2 regions of the Mesorhizobium sp. M0598 genome follow, and region 1 is predicted to be linked to the other one. Evidence: predicted binding sites of a transcription regulator. Region 1 holds the regulator's gene; the other holds the start of a gene.
The links. Region 1 encodes HrcA, which represses chaperone genes, less so after heat shock. Its sites were predicted from a motif close to GTTAGCACTCNCNNNNNGNGAGTGCTAAC; they were not measured.
Positions count from the first base shown of each region.

Region 2: a site for HrcA is predicted at 4,754-4,782, ahead of NKI59_RS30320 (co-chaperone GroES). Genes of this name have one in related genera too.

Region 1 covers NZ_JAMYQL010000001.1:516,098-523,896, reverse strand. The annotation lists gene hemW (radical SAM family heme chaperone HemW) at 1-340, opposite strand, end outside; gene rdgB (RdgB/HAM1 family non-canonical purine NTP pyrophosphatase) at 337-999, opposite strand; gene NKI59_RS02575 (VOC family protein) at 999-1,409, opposite strand; gene rph (ribonuclease PH) at 1,442-2,158, opposite strand; gene hrcA (heat-inducible transcriptional repressor HrcA) at 2,306-3,418, shown strand; gene NKI59_RS02560 (hypothetical protein) at 3,455-3,652, shown strand; gene NKI59_RS02555 (PQQ-dependent sugar dehydrogenase) at 3,752-5,107, shown strand; gene NKI59_RS02550 (LysE family translocator) at 5,195-5,812, shown strand; gene cysK (cysteine synthase A) at 5,979-6,959, shown strand; gene NKI59_RS02540 (glutathione S-transferase family protein) at 7,135-7,758, shown strand; gene NKI59_RS02535 (RNA polymerase sigma factor) at 7,774-7,799, opposite strand, start outside.
Region 2 covers NZ_JAMYQL010000040.1:10,389-18,187, forward strand. The annotation lists gene NKI59_RS30290 (DUF736 family protein) at 808-972, opposite strand; partial or broken gene NKI59_RS30295 (DUF736 family protein) at 1,310-1,438, opposite strand; gene NKI59_RS30300 (antibiotic biosynthesis monooxygenase family protein) at 1,797-2,123, opposite strand; gene NKI59_RS30305 (4a-hydroxytetrahydrobiopterin dehydratase) at 2,132-2,524, opposite strand; partial or broken gene NKI59_RS30310 (NADH-quinone oxidoreductase subunit D-related protein) at 2,574-2,648, opposite strand; gene groL (chaperonin GroEL) at 2,691-4,334, opposite strand; gene NKI59_RS30320 (co-chaperone GroES) at 4,385-4,699, opposite strand; gene NKI59_RS30325 (hypothetical protein) at 5,329-5,766, opposite strand; gene NKI59_RS30330 (DUF1488 family protein) at 6,178-6,552, shown strand; gene NKI59_RS30335 (DUF3606 domain-containing protein) at 6,603-6,788, shown strand; gene NKI59_RS30340 (ABC transporter ATP-binding protein) at 7,160-7,799, shown strand, end outside.

The sequences.
Region 1 (7,799 bases):
AGCGCTCGGCCTCGACGGAGGAGGGATTGGCCTCCAGTGTCACCTCGATGCCGTCAGGCACCGTCCAGTTCTTCGCCACTGCATCCAGCACCGCCGCCACGGTCTGCGGTTTCATCAGCGATGGCGTGCCGCCGCCAAGAAAGATACTGGTCACCTCGCGCGGCCCGGTGCGGCCGCGCATCGTCGCCAGCTCGGTCTCGAAGGCGCGGGCAAAACGCTCCTGGTCGACTGGCTGGTGGCGGACATGGCTGTTGAAGTCGCAATAGGGGCATTTGGCCGCGCAGAATGGCCAGTGGACATAGACGCCGAAACCCGGGCTGCGGTCGAGCAGCATGGTCATGCGCCGGCCAATCGGGCTTGCGCGAATTTCTGGAAGGCGCGGGCACGGTGCGACAATGCGGTTGGCTGGCCGGGCTTCCAGCCATGCTTTTCCTCCGCGCTCATCTCGCCGAAGGTCTTTTCGAACCCATCGGGCAAGAACACCGGATCGTAGCCGAAGCCGAGCTCGCCGCGCGGCGGCCATACCAGCGTGCCCTCGACCTCACCGCGAAAATATTCCGCCTGGCCATCGGGGAAGGCCAGGCAGATGACCGCGACAAAGCGGCCCTTGCGCTGGGCAGGCGTGATCGCGCCAACTTCCTGCAAGGCCACTTCCGTGCGCTGCATGGCCATGCCGAAGTCGCGGGAGCCGTCCGGCGTCTCGGCCCAGTTGGCGGTGTAGACGCCGGGTGCGCCGTCGAGCGCATCGACACACAGGCCGGAATCGTCCGACAGCGCCGGCAATCCAGTGGCCTTGGCGGCGGCCAAGGCTTTTATGAGGGCGTTCTGCTCGAAAGTGGTGCCGGTCTCGTCTGGCTCCGGCAAGCCGTATTCCTTTGCGGACTTCGCTTCTATGCCGAATGGCGCCATCAGATCGGCGAATTCCCGCAATTTACCGATGTTATGGCTGGCGACGACGATCTTATGCCCGTCAAGCGAATGAACAGTTGGCGAATGCATCAGATGCCCCAGATTCTTGGCTCGGCGAATTCGATCGAATTGCCCGACGGGTCGCGAATATAGATCGAGCGGCCGCCCTGCGGCCATTCGAACTCGCTTTCGATGGCGATTTTCTTCGCCTCAAGATGCGCTTTCCAGCGTGGGATTTCATCCGCGCTTGCGGCGAAGCAAAGATGGCCCTGGCCGACCGCGCCATGCGGCGGTACTTTGAGCTTGGCGTCGGCCGGCGGCGGCACTTTGGTCGCCTCGGCATTGAACATAAGCAGCACGCTGTCGCCGCAGCGGAAGAAGAGATGCCTGCCATCGACCTTGCCGAGCAGATCGAGCCCGAGCACGCCCGAATAGAACCGTTCCGCGGCAGCAAGGTCCGTCACGTAGAGTGCTGATTCCAGGATTGCAGAAGGAGTCACAGGATCGCCAATCTCATCAATATTGACCGCAGCTAAGCCACCGCCATTTGCTGCAAGCTGACCAGGCGCTGAATACCTTTCTTGGCGAGCCCCATCAGCGCCGCGAACTGCTCTTCCGAGAACGGCTCGCCCTCGGCCGTGCCTTGGATCTCGACGATGCCGCCCTTGCCGGTCATGACGAAATTGGCGTCGGTGCCGGCCGAGGAATCCTCGATATAGTCGAGGTCGATGACCGGCTGGCCATCATGGATGCCGCAGGAGATCGCCGCAACGTGATCCTTCAGCACCTTGCCCAGGCTCGCCATCTGGCGGGTTTCCATCCAGCGCAGGCAGTCGTAGAGCGCCACCCAGCCGCCGGTGATCGAAGCGGTGCGCGTGCCGCCGTCGGCCTGGATCACGTCGCAGTCGACGGTGATCTGCTGCTCGCCGAGCGCCTGCAGATCGACCACGGCGCGCAGGGAGCGGCCGATCAGCCGCTGGATTTCCAGCGTGCGGCCGCCTTGTTTGCCGGCCGAAGCCTCGCGGCGCATGCGCTCGCCGGTCGAACGCGGCAGCATGCCGTATTCCGCCGTCACCCAGCCCTTGCCGGAGTTGCGCATCCAGCCCGGCACCTTTTCCTCCAGACTGGCCGTACACAGCACATGCGTGTCGCCGAACTTCACCAGGCACGAGCCTTCCGCATGCTTGGAGACGCCGCGCTCGAAGGAGATGGGGCGCATTTCGTCGAATTGGCGTTTGGAAGGGCGCATTCAGGCTTCTTTCTTTCTTCGGAATCTTGGCCGGGGGAATCTTGGCCGGCTTGTAGCCGCACGGGGCGTGAGGCGCAAAGGAAAATGGACCGGTTGCGCCGACACCGCGGAAGTCTATATCTTCGGGGCGGAGGTTTTTGGCTCGAAATGACAAAGGCAGTCGATCCCGGTTTGCAGCCGCACGTGCTCCCGTCGCACGCGCTGCAATCGCCCGCGCTTCAATCGCTCGACATGCGTTCGCGCGACATCTTCCGGCGCATCGTCGATTCCTATTTGAGGGATGGCGAGCCGGTCGGTTCGCGCAGCCTGTCGCGCATCCTGCCGTCGTCGCTGTCGCCGGCCACCATCCGCAACGTGATGAGCGACCTTGAGCATCTCGGCCTGATCTATGCGCCGCACATTTCGGCTGGCCGGCTGCCGACCCAGGCAGGCCTGCGCTTCTTCGTCGATGCTTTCATGGAACTTGGTGACCTCTCCGACGAGGAGCGCCGCACCATCGAGGCCCAGGTGCGCGCCTCCGGCTCGGGCGCGACGCTGGAGCATATGCTGACCGAGGCCAGCCAGATGCTGTCCGGCATGTCGCGCGGCGCCGGCCTCGTGCTCGCCGCCAAGAATGAGGTGGCGCTTAAGCACATCGAATTCATCCAGCTCGAGCCGACCAAGGCGCTGGCCGTGCTGGTCTCGCAGAACGGCGACGTCGAAAATCGCGTCATCGATCTGCCCGCCGGCATCACCATCTCGCAATTGCACGAAGCCTCCAACTTCCTCAACGCCCATATCCGCGGCCGCACCCTGGCCGAGGCGCGGGTCGAGATCGCCCGCATCAAGGAAGAGACCAGGGCAGCCCTCGACACGCTGTCGCAGGATCTGGTCGAGAAGGGCCTGGCGGTCTGGGCAGGCGCTGAAAGCGGCGTGCCTGGGCGGCTTATCGTGCGCGGCCGCGCCAATCTCCTGGAAAACGTCACTGCCCAGGCCGACATAGAATTGCTGCGGCATCTGTTTGAGGATCTGGAGACGCAGGATGGGCTGATCCAGCTTCTCGACCTCGCCGAGGCAGGCCCAGGCGTGCGCATATTCATCGGTTCGGAAAACAAGCTGTTTTCGCTGTCTGGCTCCTCGCTGGTGGTGGCACCCTATCGCGACAAGGACGCGCGCGTCGTCGGTGCGCTCGGCGTCATCGGGCCGACGCGGCTGAATTATGCGCGCATAGTACCGATGGTCGACTATACCGCGCAGCTGATTTCGCGCATGCTGAGCTAGGAGCCGCCGCGGGCCTGCCGCAAGGAGGAGAAAAGAATGGCGCTGGAATCGTTCAAGGCCCAGATCAGTCTGCTGCTCGAAGAAATGATCAACCAGCCAGAGGATCAGCACGAGGTGCAAGAGCAGTTGCGCGAGAAGCTGCAAGAGATGCGGGCGATGGGTCTGCCGCTGCCGGCCGATCTGGTCGCGCTGGAAAAGCGCCTCGATGACGACTTTTACGCCTCTGGCAACTGAACGGGTTCGGCTTCAAATCCTCGTGTGCTGGACGGCCGCTTGGAACGATCAATACCTGATGCCGTTTGCACTGTTCGAGGCGAATCCCGGAGGACGTTGATGATCCGATCTGGCGGCTTTGCGGCCGTTGCCGCTGCCCTCCTTGTTGCGACACCGGCAGCCGCCCAGCAGGCGGACCAGAATGTGCTCAAAGGCGAAGCCGCGTTTGGCGATTGGCACGCCGACAGGCCTGGCGTCCGACGCCTGATTGGGCCGCGAGACATGCCGGCAGCCGACCCCGGCCAATCCGCTTCGAACGGCGCCGGCGTGGCGGAACGGCCCGAAAGCGCCAAGCCAGAATTGCCGTCGGGCTTTTCGGCTGAAATGATCGCATCAGGCATCGTCAATCCACGTGTCGTGCGCGTCGCTCCGAATGGCGACCTGTTTGTTGCCAACAGCCATGCCGAACAAATACGCGTCTATCGTCTCGCCGAGGGCAGCGCCAAGCCCATCGAGAAAGCGATCTTCGCCAAGGGGCTCAATTATCCCTACGGCATCGCCTTCTATCCGCCAGGAGACAAACCGCAATGGGTTTATGTCGCGAACAGCGACAGCATCGTCCGCTTCCCCTATCGCGATGGCGACCTGAAGACATCCGGCAAACCAGAAACCATTGTCGCCCAAATCCCGTCGGGTGGTCACACGACCCGCGACATCGCCTTCTCGCAGGACGGCAAAACGCTTTATTTGTCGGTTGGCTCCGCCTCGAACGTCGCCGAGGATATAGGCAAGGAGCCGGATAGCGGCCTCGACGCCTGGGCCAAATCAAAGCCGCTCGGGGCGGTCTGGGGCTCCGAGGACGGCCGTGCCGATGTGCTCGCCTTTGACCCGGATGGGAAAAATCCCCGAACTGTCGCCACCGGCCTGCGCAACTGTACGGGCATGACCGTGCAGCCCGCCACCGGCGCATTGTGGTGCGTCGTCAATGAGCGCGACGAACTCGGCGACAATGTGCCGTTCGAATTTGCAACAGCGGTCAAGGACGGCGGATTCTATGGTTGGCCTTGGTACTACATCGGCAATAACGAGGATCCGCGCCATCAGGGCGAGCGGCCAGACCTCGCCGGCAAGGCCACTGTCCCCGATGTATTGATGCAGGCGCATTCGGCGCCGATGAATATAGCCTTCTACGACGGCAAGAACTTCCCGGCGGATTACCAGGGTGACGCCTTCGTCGCCATGCATGGTTCGTGGAACCGTGGCGCCAGGACCGGCTACAAGGTGGTGAGGCTCAAATTCAGGGATGGCAAGCCGACAGGCGAATATGAGGACTTCATGACCGGCTTCGTCATCTCGAACGATGCCGTCTGGGGCCGCCCGGTCGGTGTCGCGATGGCCAAGGACGGCTCGCTGATCGTCACCGAGGACGGCAACGGCACCATCTGGCGCATTACCTACGAAGACGGCCGCTCCTGAACGGCGGCGTCGCCTGCTGCGCTGGCGCAATCGAATCCGGGCCGAGGGAATTCACCCAACTTCAACATTGTGCGACAAGCGCGAATCATGACACTCACCGGGTTTCTCGCCTATAGTGCTGCCCTCGGCATCGCCGCGGCCATCCCCGGCCCCGGCGTCACCGCGCTCGTTGCGCGTGCGCTGGGTTCCGGCTTCCGCTCGTCGCTGGCCATGTCGTTCGGGCTGATGCTCGGCGACCTGACCTATCTCACTGCCGTAGTGCTCGGCCTGGCTTTCGTCGCACAAACTTTCGGCATGGTCTTCCTGGCCATCAAATGGCTGGGCGTCGCCTACCTCGCCTTTCTTGGCTGGCGTTTCTGGACGAGCGGCATCACGCCGGAGACGGTGGAGGCGAAGAAAGGCAAGGGCGGCTTGGCATCCAGCTTTGTAGCCGGCCTTGCCGTCACGCTCGGCAATCCGAAGACGATGATCTTCTATCTTGCCATCACCCCGACCATCGTCGATCTGAAGACGATCACGCTGGCCGATTACGGCATCCTCGTCGCGCTCACCATCGTCGTCCTGCTCGTGGTGCTGGTGCCCTATCTGGCGCTGGCGGCCAAGGCGCGCTGGTTCCTGAAGTCGCCGCGGGCGCTGAGGGTACTCAACCGCACCGCCGCGGGCTTCATGGTCGGTGCGGCGGCGGCAATTGCCGCCCGCCAATAGATCTCTTTCGCCAATCCGCCCAAGGATTGCCACGCCTTGCAAGGGCGGAGGTATTCAGCACGAACTTCACTCGGATATTTTTCGATCGACAGCCTATCTTGCGCGGCGGATGGCTCTATCCTATGCCCGCGCGACTTCTTGCCGCTTGACCTCTGGGAGGAAATCAATGAACAAGTCCGCCACCCCCACACACGTGCCCGGCCGCGGCCGCATCTACAATTCGATCACCGAGACGATCGGCGACACGCCGCTGGTGCGGCTTGATAAATTCGCCAGGGAGAAGGGCGTCGTCGCCAATCTGCTGGCCAAGCTCGAATTCTTCAACCCGATCGCCTCGGTCAAGGACCGCATCGGCGTGTCGATGATCGAGGCATTGGAGGCTTCGGGCAGGATTACGCCCGGCAAGACCACCCTGATCGAGCCGACCTCGGGCAATACCGGCATCGCGCTCGCCTTTGCCGCCGCTGCCAAGGGCTACAAGCTGATCCTGACCATGCCGGAAACCATGTCCGTCGAACGCCGCAAGATGCTGGCTCTGCTCGGTGCCGAACTGGTGCTGACCGAAGGGCCGAAAGGCATGAAGGGCGCCATCGCCAAGGCGGACGAGCTGGCGGCAACGCTGCCCGACGCTGTCATTCCGCAGCAATTCGAAAACCCGGCCAATCCGGAAATCCATCGCCGCACCACGGCCGAGGAAATCTGGAACGACACCCATGGGGAAGTCGATATCTTCGTTGCCGGCATCGGGACCGGCGGCACCATCACCGGCGTCGGCCAGGTGCTGAAGAAGCGTAAGCCCTCGGTGCATGTCGTCGCCGTCGAACCGGAAGCCTCGCCGGTGCTGTCGGGCGGCCAGCCAGGCCCGCACAAGATCCAGGGCATTGGCGCCGGCTTCGCGCCAAAAATCCTCGACACGACGATCTATGACGAAATCGTCAAGGTCTCGAACGAGGATTCGGTTGCCAATGCACGGCTCGTCGCTCGGCTCGAAGGTGTGCCGGTCGGCATCTCGTCGGGTGCCGCCCTGCAAGCGGCGATCGTCGTCGGCTCGCGGGCCGAGAACAAGGGCAAGAACCTCGTCGTCGTCATCCCCTCTTTCGCCGAGCGCTATCTCTCGACGATCCTGTTCGAGGGATTGGGCGCTTAGACACGAGCGTTTATGACCGGTCAGTAGCGATCCTTCGCGATGCCCTCCGACATCAAATACTCTGTATCACGCGTCGGCGTGGACCGCTGAAAAACCACCTGTGGCGGGCGTCGTTCGCTTGAGCGGCGGGTCCCTTCCGTATCAAATCGTCGCTGCCCGGCAGGTGGAGGACTTCATGTACAAGCTCTATACGCGTGCCAATACCGGCGGCTTTGTCATCGAGGCGGCGCTCGCTTTGGCGGGCGTGCCTTTCGACCAGATCGACGTTCCGAAGGGCCGACCCGACCAGGCCTTTTTAGATATCAGCCCCTTGAACCAGGTGCCGGTCCTGATCTTGCCGGACGGACGCTCGATGACCGAATCGGCGGCGATCTGCATCCTGCTGGCCGAGCGCCACCCGGAAGCAGGACTGGCGCCCGCAGCAAGTTCGGCTGACCGTGCCGACTTCCTGCGCTGGATGTTTTTCATGTCCTCCGTCATCTATTCGGCTGACCTGCGGTTCTTCTACGCTCATCGCTACACGACCGATCCCCGCGGCGTAGACGCTGTCAAACAGGCGGCGGTCTCGGAAATGGATCGCAGCTTCGCCATTCTCGATGCCGCCCTCGCAGGCCATGACTGGCTGGCCGGCGACCGGCTCTCGCTGGCCGACATCTATCTCGTCATGTTGGTGGCCTGGCATCCGGAGGTCGCGAAGGTTCCAACCGCTTGGCCGAATATCGAACGCCTGTGGGCCAATTTGCGGGAACATCGGGTGATGAAGAGGCTGAACGCCTCCCATGACATGTGGCCCGCGTAACCAGTCCGCCTTGCCTCAGTGTCTTTCCACGCGGTCGAGAC
Region 2 (7,799 bases), on a different contig from region 1:
CAACGCAACAAGCCGAAATGCATTCGACCAGGAATGCCACTGTCAACGTGACGCTGTAGAAGGGCGCTGGACAAACAGGCTATCTGCGGCGGGTCTCGCAGCCGGACACACAAGCTATCCGGCCGAGGCTCGACCGCAGTTAAGTCAACTACGGCAACGTTCGTCGGCGACCGACTGTTGGGCGAATGAATCGCCGCGAACACTGCCTCTGCCGCAACATTCGCGTCAACGGTCGCTACGCATTGCAACGTCATTCCGGATATCGCCCGTGCGCGAAAACCGGCGAATGGAGGGCGCTCGCCTCGCCCGCTCCCTGCCGAGAGCGCGTCGGAATGGAAACCGCACCATTGATCAGCGATGCGCGCAGCTTCCCGGAAACCATGGATCAGCGGATAAGATCGTGCTGCTGGAGCGCGCCCGCCATTCACCATGCGTGGGAGGTTCCGCGCAAATAGCCGACGCCGAATGGGTGAGCCAAGCATGCAGACATCATTGTCATGGTGCTGCGGACGACAGTGCATGCACCCCTATCCTGACGCACAGGCAGTCTGCCGCCGTGCTCGCTTCAAGGGCAAGGCTTCGTCGGCCGACCCGCTTGCCGCAAATTGCGTCGCGATGAGCGTCCGCAGCCATTGGCAAGCGTCCCGCCGCCCTTGACCTTCGCTACGCACGCCAGCCGCCTGACGGGAGATCGGGTCGGAGTGTTTAACCAGCGCCCGAGTTGACGCGAAAGGCTCGCTGAGGCGCAATAGGAGCATCCGATCAGCCTCGCTCGTCGCGCTCCGAGAGCCGGCTCCAGTGCAGGCCCTAAGCACTTTTCTCGGCATCGGATTGGAACAGAGTTGCGCGGATCGGGTTGCACGAAGGATGAATCGTCGATGCATACGGAGAGAGGGCGACAGCCTTCTCGCCGGTGCGATCCCACGCCGCACCGATCTCCATGTCTTTGTAGAGAACGCGGTGGTCTGGCATATTTTGGCATTCGATTTCTCGGCGGGCAGGATGGCAAGCTTCCCGTCGAGCGCCAGGGTTGAGATGTTGCCGAAGAAGCCGTCGTCGTTGCAGGTGAAGGTTCCGATCTGGGCCATTCCGTTGCACCTTTCATAAGCGTTGACGAAGTTTACTGCGGGCCGTCACGGCTCGCCGGAGAGCGTTGTGAACAACCCCAATGGCAGTTAAGTCGCCGGTGAGGAAGGCGCGCAAGGCACCTGCCAAGTGTAACGTGCCGCATCTGACAGAGGTGCCAAGCAGTGGCGAACCTGAATATGGCGAAGCTCCGCCTTGCGGCTGGGCTTCGTGTTAGGTCGGATCACTCTGCGGCGCGGCGAGACCCGATGAGCGAGAACGCGCCCTCGGTGTCGGTCTCGACCGGGCTCGCAGATATCGGAGCGGAGAAGCTTGGATCGTCGAGCTTGACGGGGTAGTCGCGTCCCTCGCTCGAGGTCTTCTTCTATGCTGCCCCGAACTCGGTGTTATGCAGTGCGCCACGTAAGTTCGATGCGGAGTGAGGTGCCTTTGGCCCTTTTGGCCGATCCAATAACTCGATCCTTGTCTGGCACTTGCTTCTCCTCGCCCGGTGAAATCGAAATTTGTCCGGGACAATGGAACCGTGGACCCGAATGGCGCTGTCTTTCTTGATTGCCGTCAAATGTGAAACATCGACGTAGTGCATTGCGGATCGGCCCCCCAGGCCCGCCGGAGAGCACTGGTGCATGGAGGGGCCGTTGGTGCATGCAAATTCACCAGCTCATGTCGGCTGTCTCGACCCGGCGGTTCAGGTCACCTGAACAGCACGCCTACTGACCACTATCTATCACCTGGGCTACCTCGTACAGATTGGGATCGATCTCGTCCGTCAACTGATCGAAGTGACCCCACTCCTTGCGGAATTCCGGCGATTGATGAGCCGATCGCAAGAGATCGCGATTCTGCCATTGGACGTCGTTGACGATGCGCCGCCCGTCGAGGCTGCGATGCAGGCTGATTGAGATGAAGCCAGGCTGGCGCGCCATAAAGCGCGCTCGCTCGGTCACGACGGACAATGCCTCGGCCTGCTTGTCCGGTTCAGAATCGACGATGGTGATTTGGGTGACGGGCTGATCGTCGGTTCGGATGTGTGGCATAAACGACCTCACTTGATTGGCAATGGATTTGCCGTGTCACCGTTGGCGGTCGAGGGGCCCCCCGAGCGATCGAGCATCCGATCGATCTTGCTCGCCATGATGAAATCGTTCTCGTGCAGTCCTTTGATCTTCTTGGTGCTCAGGGACACCGTCACATAACCCCAGCCGAAGCTGATGTCGGGGTGATGGCCCTCGCTTTCGGCGAGCTCACCGATCTCCTGAACAAGGGTGAGCGCGTCCCGGAAATTGCGGCATCGAACGCTCCGCTGGATGCGGTGGGCATCGTCACCCAGCTCCCAATCAGGAGCCTGTGCCTGGAAGCGTTGGGCTTCATCACGCGTGAGCGGCGGGACGCCGCCGCGACAAGGCGTACATGTTTTCTCGGCAAGAGTGTCGGTCATGTTCTTCTCCAAGACCATTTTTAGCAGCAAAAACGACAGCGACGAGCGCCTATCGATCGATCTCCCCGAACACGATGTCGAGCGAGCCGATGATCGCCAAGATATCGGCTCGCATGTGCCCGCGTGCTGGGCCTTCCGTCGTCCTGGCTATAGTTTCAGGCGCCGCTCAGTAGTCCATTCCGCCCATTCCGCCCATACCTCCTGCGCCACCCATAGCGGACGCATCCTTCTGCGGAATGTCCGCGATCATTGCTTCAGCGGTGATCAGGAGCGCGGCAATCGAGCCGGCATCCTGCAGGGCCGTCCGAACGACCTTGGCGGGGTCGACGATACCGGCCTTGATCATGTCGACGTAGATCTCGTTCTGGGCATCAAAACCCTGATTGTGATCCTTGCTGTCGGCGAGCTTGCCGACGACGATCGAGCCCTCGACGCCGGAATTCTCGGCAATCTGGCGGATCGGCGCTTCAAGTGCTCTCAGCACAATCGAAATACCTGCCGTCATGTCAGCATTCGCGCCAGTAAGCTCAGTCAAAGCTGCCTTGGCGCGCAAAAGCGCAACACCGCCGCCGGCAACGATGCCTTCTTCCACGGCTGCACGAGTGGCGTTCAGCGCATCATCGATGCGGTCCTTCTTTTCCTTGACTTCCGTCTCGGTCGCGCCGCCGACGCGAATGACAGCAACGCCGCCAGCCAGCTTCGCCAGCCGCTCCTGGAGTTTCTCCTTGTCGTAATCCGAGGTCGTTTCCTCGATCTGCAACTTGATCTGCTGGACGCGCGCCTGGATGGTGGCTTTCTCGCCGGCGCCGTCGATGATCGTCGTCGTATCCTTCTCTATGAGCACGCGCTTAGCCCGCCCGAGCATGTCGATGGTGACGTTCTCGAGTTTGATGCCGAGATCCTCGGAAATCATCTGGCCGGCGGTGAGCACGGCAATGTCTTCCAGCATCGCCTTGCGCCGGTCACCGAAGCCTGGCGCCTTGACGGCCGCGACCTTGAGGCCGCCGCGCAGCTTGTTGACGACCAGCGTCGCCAGCGCCTCGCCTTCGACGTCTTCCGAGATGATCAGCAGCGGCTTACCGCTTTGAACCACAGCTTCGAGGATCGGCAGCAACGCCTGCAAGTTGCCGAGCTTCTTCTCATGGATGAGAACGTAAGGGTCCTCCAGCTCCGCGCGCATCTTCTCGGCATTGGTGACGAAATAGGGCGAGAGATAGCCGCGGTCGAACTGCATGCCTTCGACGACATCGAGTTCGGTTTCGGCTGTCTTGGCTTCTTCGACGGTGATCACGCCCTCATTGCCGACCTTGTTCATCGCCTTGGCGATCATGGCGCCGACCGACGCGTCGCCATTGGCGGCGATCGTACCAACCTGGGCGATCTCGTCCGAAGATTTGACTTTCCTGGCCCTGGTTTGAATGTCCTTCACCACAGCAGCCACAGCAAGGTCGATGCCGCGCTTGAGATCCATCGGGTTCATGCCCGCGGCAACGAATTTGGCACCTTCGCGCAGGATGGAAGCGGCCAGCACCGTGGCTGTCGTCGTGCCGTCGCCGGCAAGGTCGTTGGTCTTCGAGGCCACTTCGCGCACCATCTGGGCGCCCATGTTCTCGAACTTGTCGGCAAGCTCGATTTCCTTGGCGACGGCGACACCATCCTTGGTGATGCGCGGCGCGCCATAGGCCTTGTCGATGACGACATTGCGGCCTTTGGGGCCGAGCGTCACCTTGACGGCGTTGTTCAGAATTTCGACGCCGCGAAGCATCCGGTCGCGGGCATCGGTAGCGAATTTGATTTCCTTGGCAGACATGATTTTACGTCCAGTTCAGTCTTGAAATTGCGGGATCGGAAATCGCCCGGTCAGGCGGCTTTCTTGGCCGCTTTGGTCTTCTCGACGATGCCCAAAATGTCGCTCTCCTTCATGATCAGGAGGTCCTCGCCATCGATCTTGCCCTCGGTGCCGGACCATTTGCCGAACAGGATGAGATCGCCGGCCTTGACGTCGAGCGGGATCAGCTTGCCGCTCTCGTTACGCGAGCCCGGGCCGACGGCGATCACTTCGCCTTCCTGAGGCTTTTCCTTGGCGGTGTCGGGAATAATGATCCCGCCCTTGGATTTGGTATCGCCTTCCGCGCGCCGAATGACGACGCGGTCGTGGAGTGGTCGGAATTTCATTGGGGTTCTTTCTGCCGCCGCACATAGAGCGACTGCAACACTTAACATAGCCCCTTTGGCACTCGAATGATAGGAGTGCCAAATTTTTAATTCCTCAACCGAAAATATTTGAAATGTAAATCAGTCGTTGTTACCGGCGCTTTTGGCCATCCGAAAGGCGGAGCCATAAGCAATTTTATTGTAATTCATCCCTCTTACTTTTGCCGACAACAGACTATATTAACCCGCAATTACGCACCAAACCTATTGAGCCTTGATTGAATGTTTATATACAGTTCGCGAAAATTTGGCACGATTTGGCTTTCCCGGTCCCGATCGACATAGGTCCGCGACCTTCGACCCACCATGAAGCACCGAATTTTCGACGGCGAATGTATAGCGCTTATCCGGCGCGCATGTCGCTCTGTTCGAGCCTTTGAACCACGGCGCTGACCACGGATGTACTGGCAGCATTGGGATCTTTCCGGTTCGGATGGAAAAGATGCAGGAGGGGCGTCGGCGTGCTCCTGCGGAAAGCCGCACCCCCTCATGCAACGCAGCCTCCCCGCGTGGGGAGCGGTTGCCTGCGCTACGGCGGCGGCTTTCCATGCGAGCCGCTTCAAAAATGATGCTGCGAAACGGCGCTGGCTTTATCCGACGAACGCCTCACGCATCCGAGCGAACATGCCGGGCTGTCTCCCGGCAATCGCCGCACGGATGTGACGGGCGGCCGTTGCGGCGGTCACCGTCGCGCCGAAATGGCAATAGCAGATGATCTCATGCAATTGCCTGTCGGTCAGTTCGAAGAACCGCTTCGCTTCGCCGTAGTTGTCGTTTTCCAACCCGGCGGCGCGGAGGACAGGATCCTCGAAAGCGACTGAGATCGGCGAGCCGTCGCCGCGCATGGCCCCGCGTGCTCTAACCGGCTGATACTCGGTCTGGTGCAGCGTCGAGAGGCGCCGGTCAGGGTTCCGTTCAAGGAGCTCCGCCCAGTGTTCAAGACGCTCGCTGCGCGACATGGCCTGGCGCGGGTAGGCCTGATCGATCTCGGCGACGATCTGCAGTTGCTCGATCGTCTGGTGTTTCATTTTGGCCTCCTATTCGGACGATAGTTGGTCCACCCATATCCTTCTTATGCCTGCGGCCAGCGTGACTCCAACCGATCGTGAAGTCCAATCACGATGATGCTGGGAGGGCTTCCCCCACGAAAATGCGGAGGCTTCGCAAAGATCCGGCCATTAATTTGGCGAACGCGGTCAAATGCGCGGCTGTTCGACGATGTCGGTCTGGAGTCCGTGCCGATCGAGGTGATCGACGGGCAGAGTCTGTGCTGGAGTAGCCCGGCTCCATCGCTGGCCGGGCAGCGGGATCAAGCGAGTGGCAGTTTAGCTTCGAAACCGCCGTAATTCTGAACGCGCACAATGCGAAGAGACGCAAGGCCGCGAGCCTGCAACAGACGTTCGCTACGCGGTTCTTGACGGCTTGAGGTATGTTCAACCTTGGCGCTGACTTTTCCGAACCGAAGCCGCAGCTACGACGAGGCCGGACAATACCTCCATTTTCTCGGCTACGATGGCATGTTTGAAATGCCGTTCTTGATTGAGATTGAAGCGCTCGCGAACGCAAAACCGGAAGCAGCCACAGCCGAAGCGGGTTATTTGGCGACCTTCGATGCATCAAGGGACTCCATTCGTGATGTCGCGCGGAAAGCTTCCTCCCACGGCCGCAAGAACGTGTACCAGCCCAGAAGACCTCGACGCTTCGAACGGCGGACGAGCAAAGCGTTCCCCGTAAGGGATCGGCTTATCCCTGCGACCGCGGAGTTGTGCGGTTTCGACATGGTTGGCGACTACGTCCTTGTCCCCGTCGATTAGAGGATTATCCTTGACACGTTTGGGCGAGGCGATCGCCCATGGAGGTTGTCATGGCAGACGACAAGTCAAAGCGTGGTCCGCAAGACAGAGCACGGGTCGACGGTGGCGAAGACTATGAAGTCGGGTACCTCATGAAGAAGCACCATCTCGAACGGGCTGATGCCCTCAGGCTGGTAAAAAAGTATGGAAACAACCGCGCAAAGATCGAAGAGGAACTCTTTGCCCGAAAGGTTTGATCGCGTATTCCCGTGAGGCTGGCATAGAGCCAAGCACGCCTGAGTGTGACCAGGCTGCAGGCATAATCATGGCGCTTTTCAGCAACGGCATCGGGACTGCTGAGGAATTGAAGGCAGCGCTCCAGTTCCGTTTGGAGAGTGAGTTGCGACGGCACGGTCAACGCCTATCCCGCCTAGCTGAGAACCGCTCTAGATCGTAATTGTACATCGAATTCCAAGTGGAGGTCGCGTTAGATGCAAAACGCGAGCCTCTGAAGAAAACCATTGTCCAATTAAGGCAGTGGGTTTGGAGGCTGTATGAAAGGGGTCGTTGTTTGGCGCTATTTCACTGGCATGCCGTGTCAGAAGCACGCGGGCCTCCGGGGAGTAACATGCTGCTGAGGCTGGACCAGATCGACAAATTCTACCCCACTGGCGAAGGGCCGTTGCATGTTCTGCACGGGATCGATCTTTCGCTGGAGGCGGGCAAGAGCCTTGCGCTGACCGGCGAGTCTGGCAGCGGCAAGAGCACGCTTTTGCACCTCGTTGCAGGGCTCGACAGCCCTGATGCGGGAGAAATCCACCTTGGCGGTACCAATATTGTGGGGCTGAACGATACGGCCCTTGCCGCCCTGCGGCGGGGAACAGTCGGACTTGTGTTCCAGCAGTTCAACCTGATCCCTTCGCTTGATGTGGCAGCCAACCTTGCCTTTCAGGCTCGACTTGCCGGCCGTCCTGATCCGGCGTGGCTGAAGGTCCTTGCTGAACGGCTGGGCCTGGCCAAGGTCCTAACGCGCTACCCTGAACAGCTGTCGAGTGGGCAACAACAGCGGGTGGCGATTGGGCGGACCCTAGCCGTTCGGCCCCGGCTGGTTTTGGCCGATGAGCCCACGGGCAATCTCGATGAGGCAACAGGGGACGCTGTACTCGATCTTATGCTGTCGCTGGTGGCTGAAACGGGTGCCGCCCTGTTAATGGTTACCCATTCCAACCGTCTGGCAAACCGGCTGAACACCCACGTTCACCTGCACG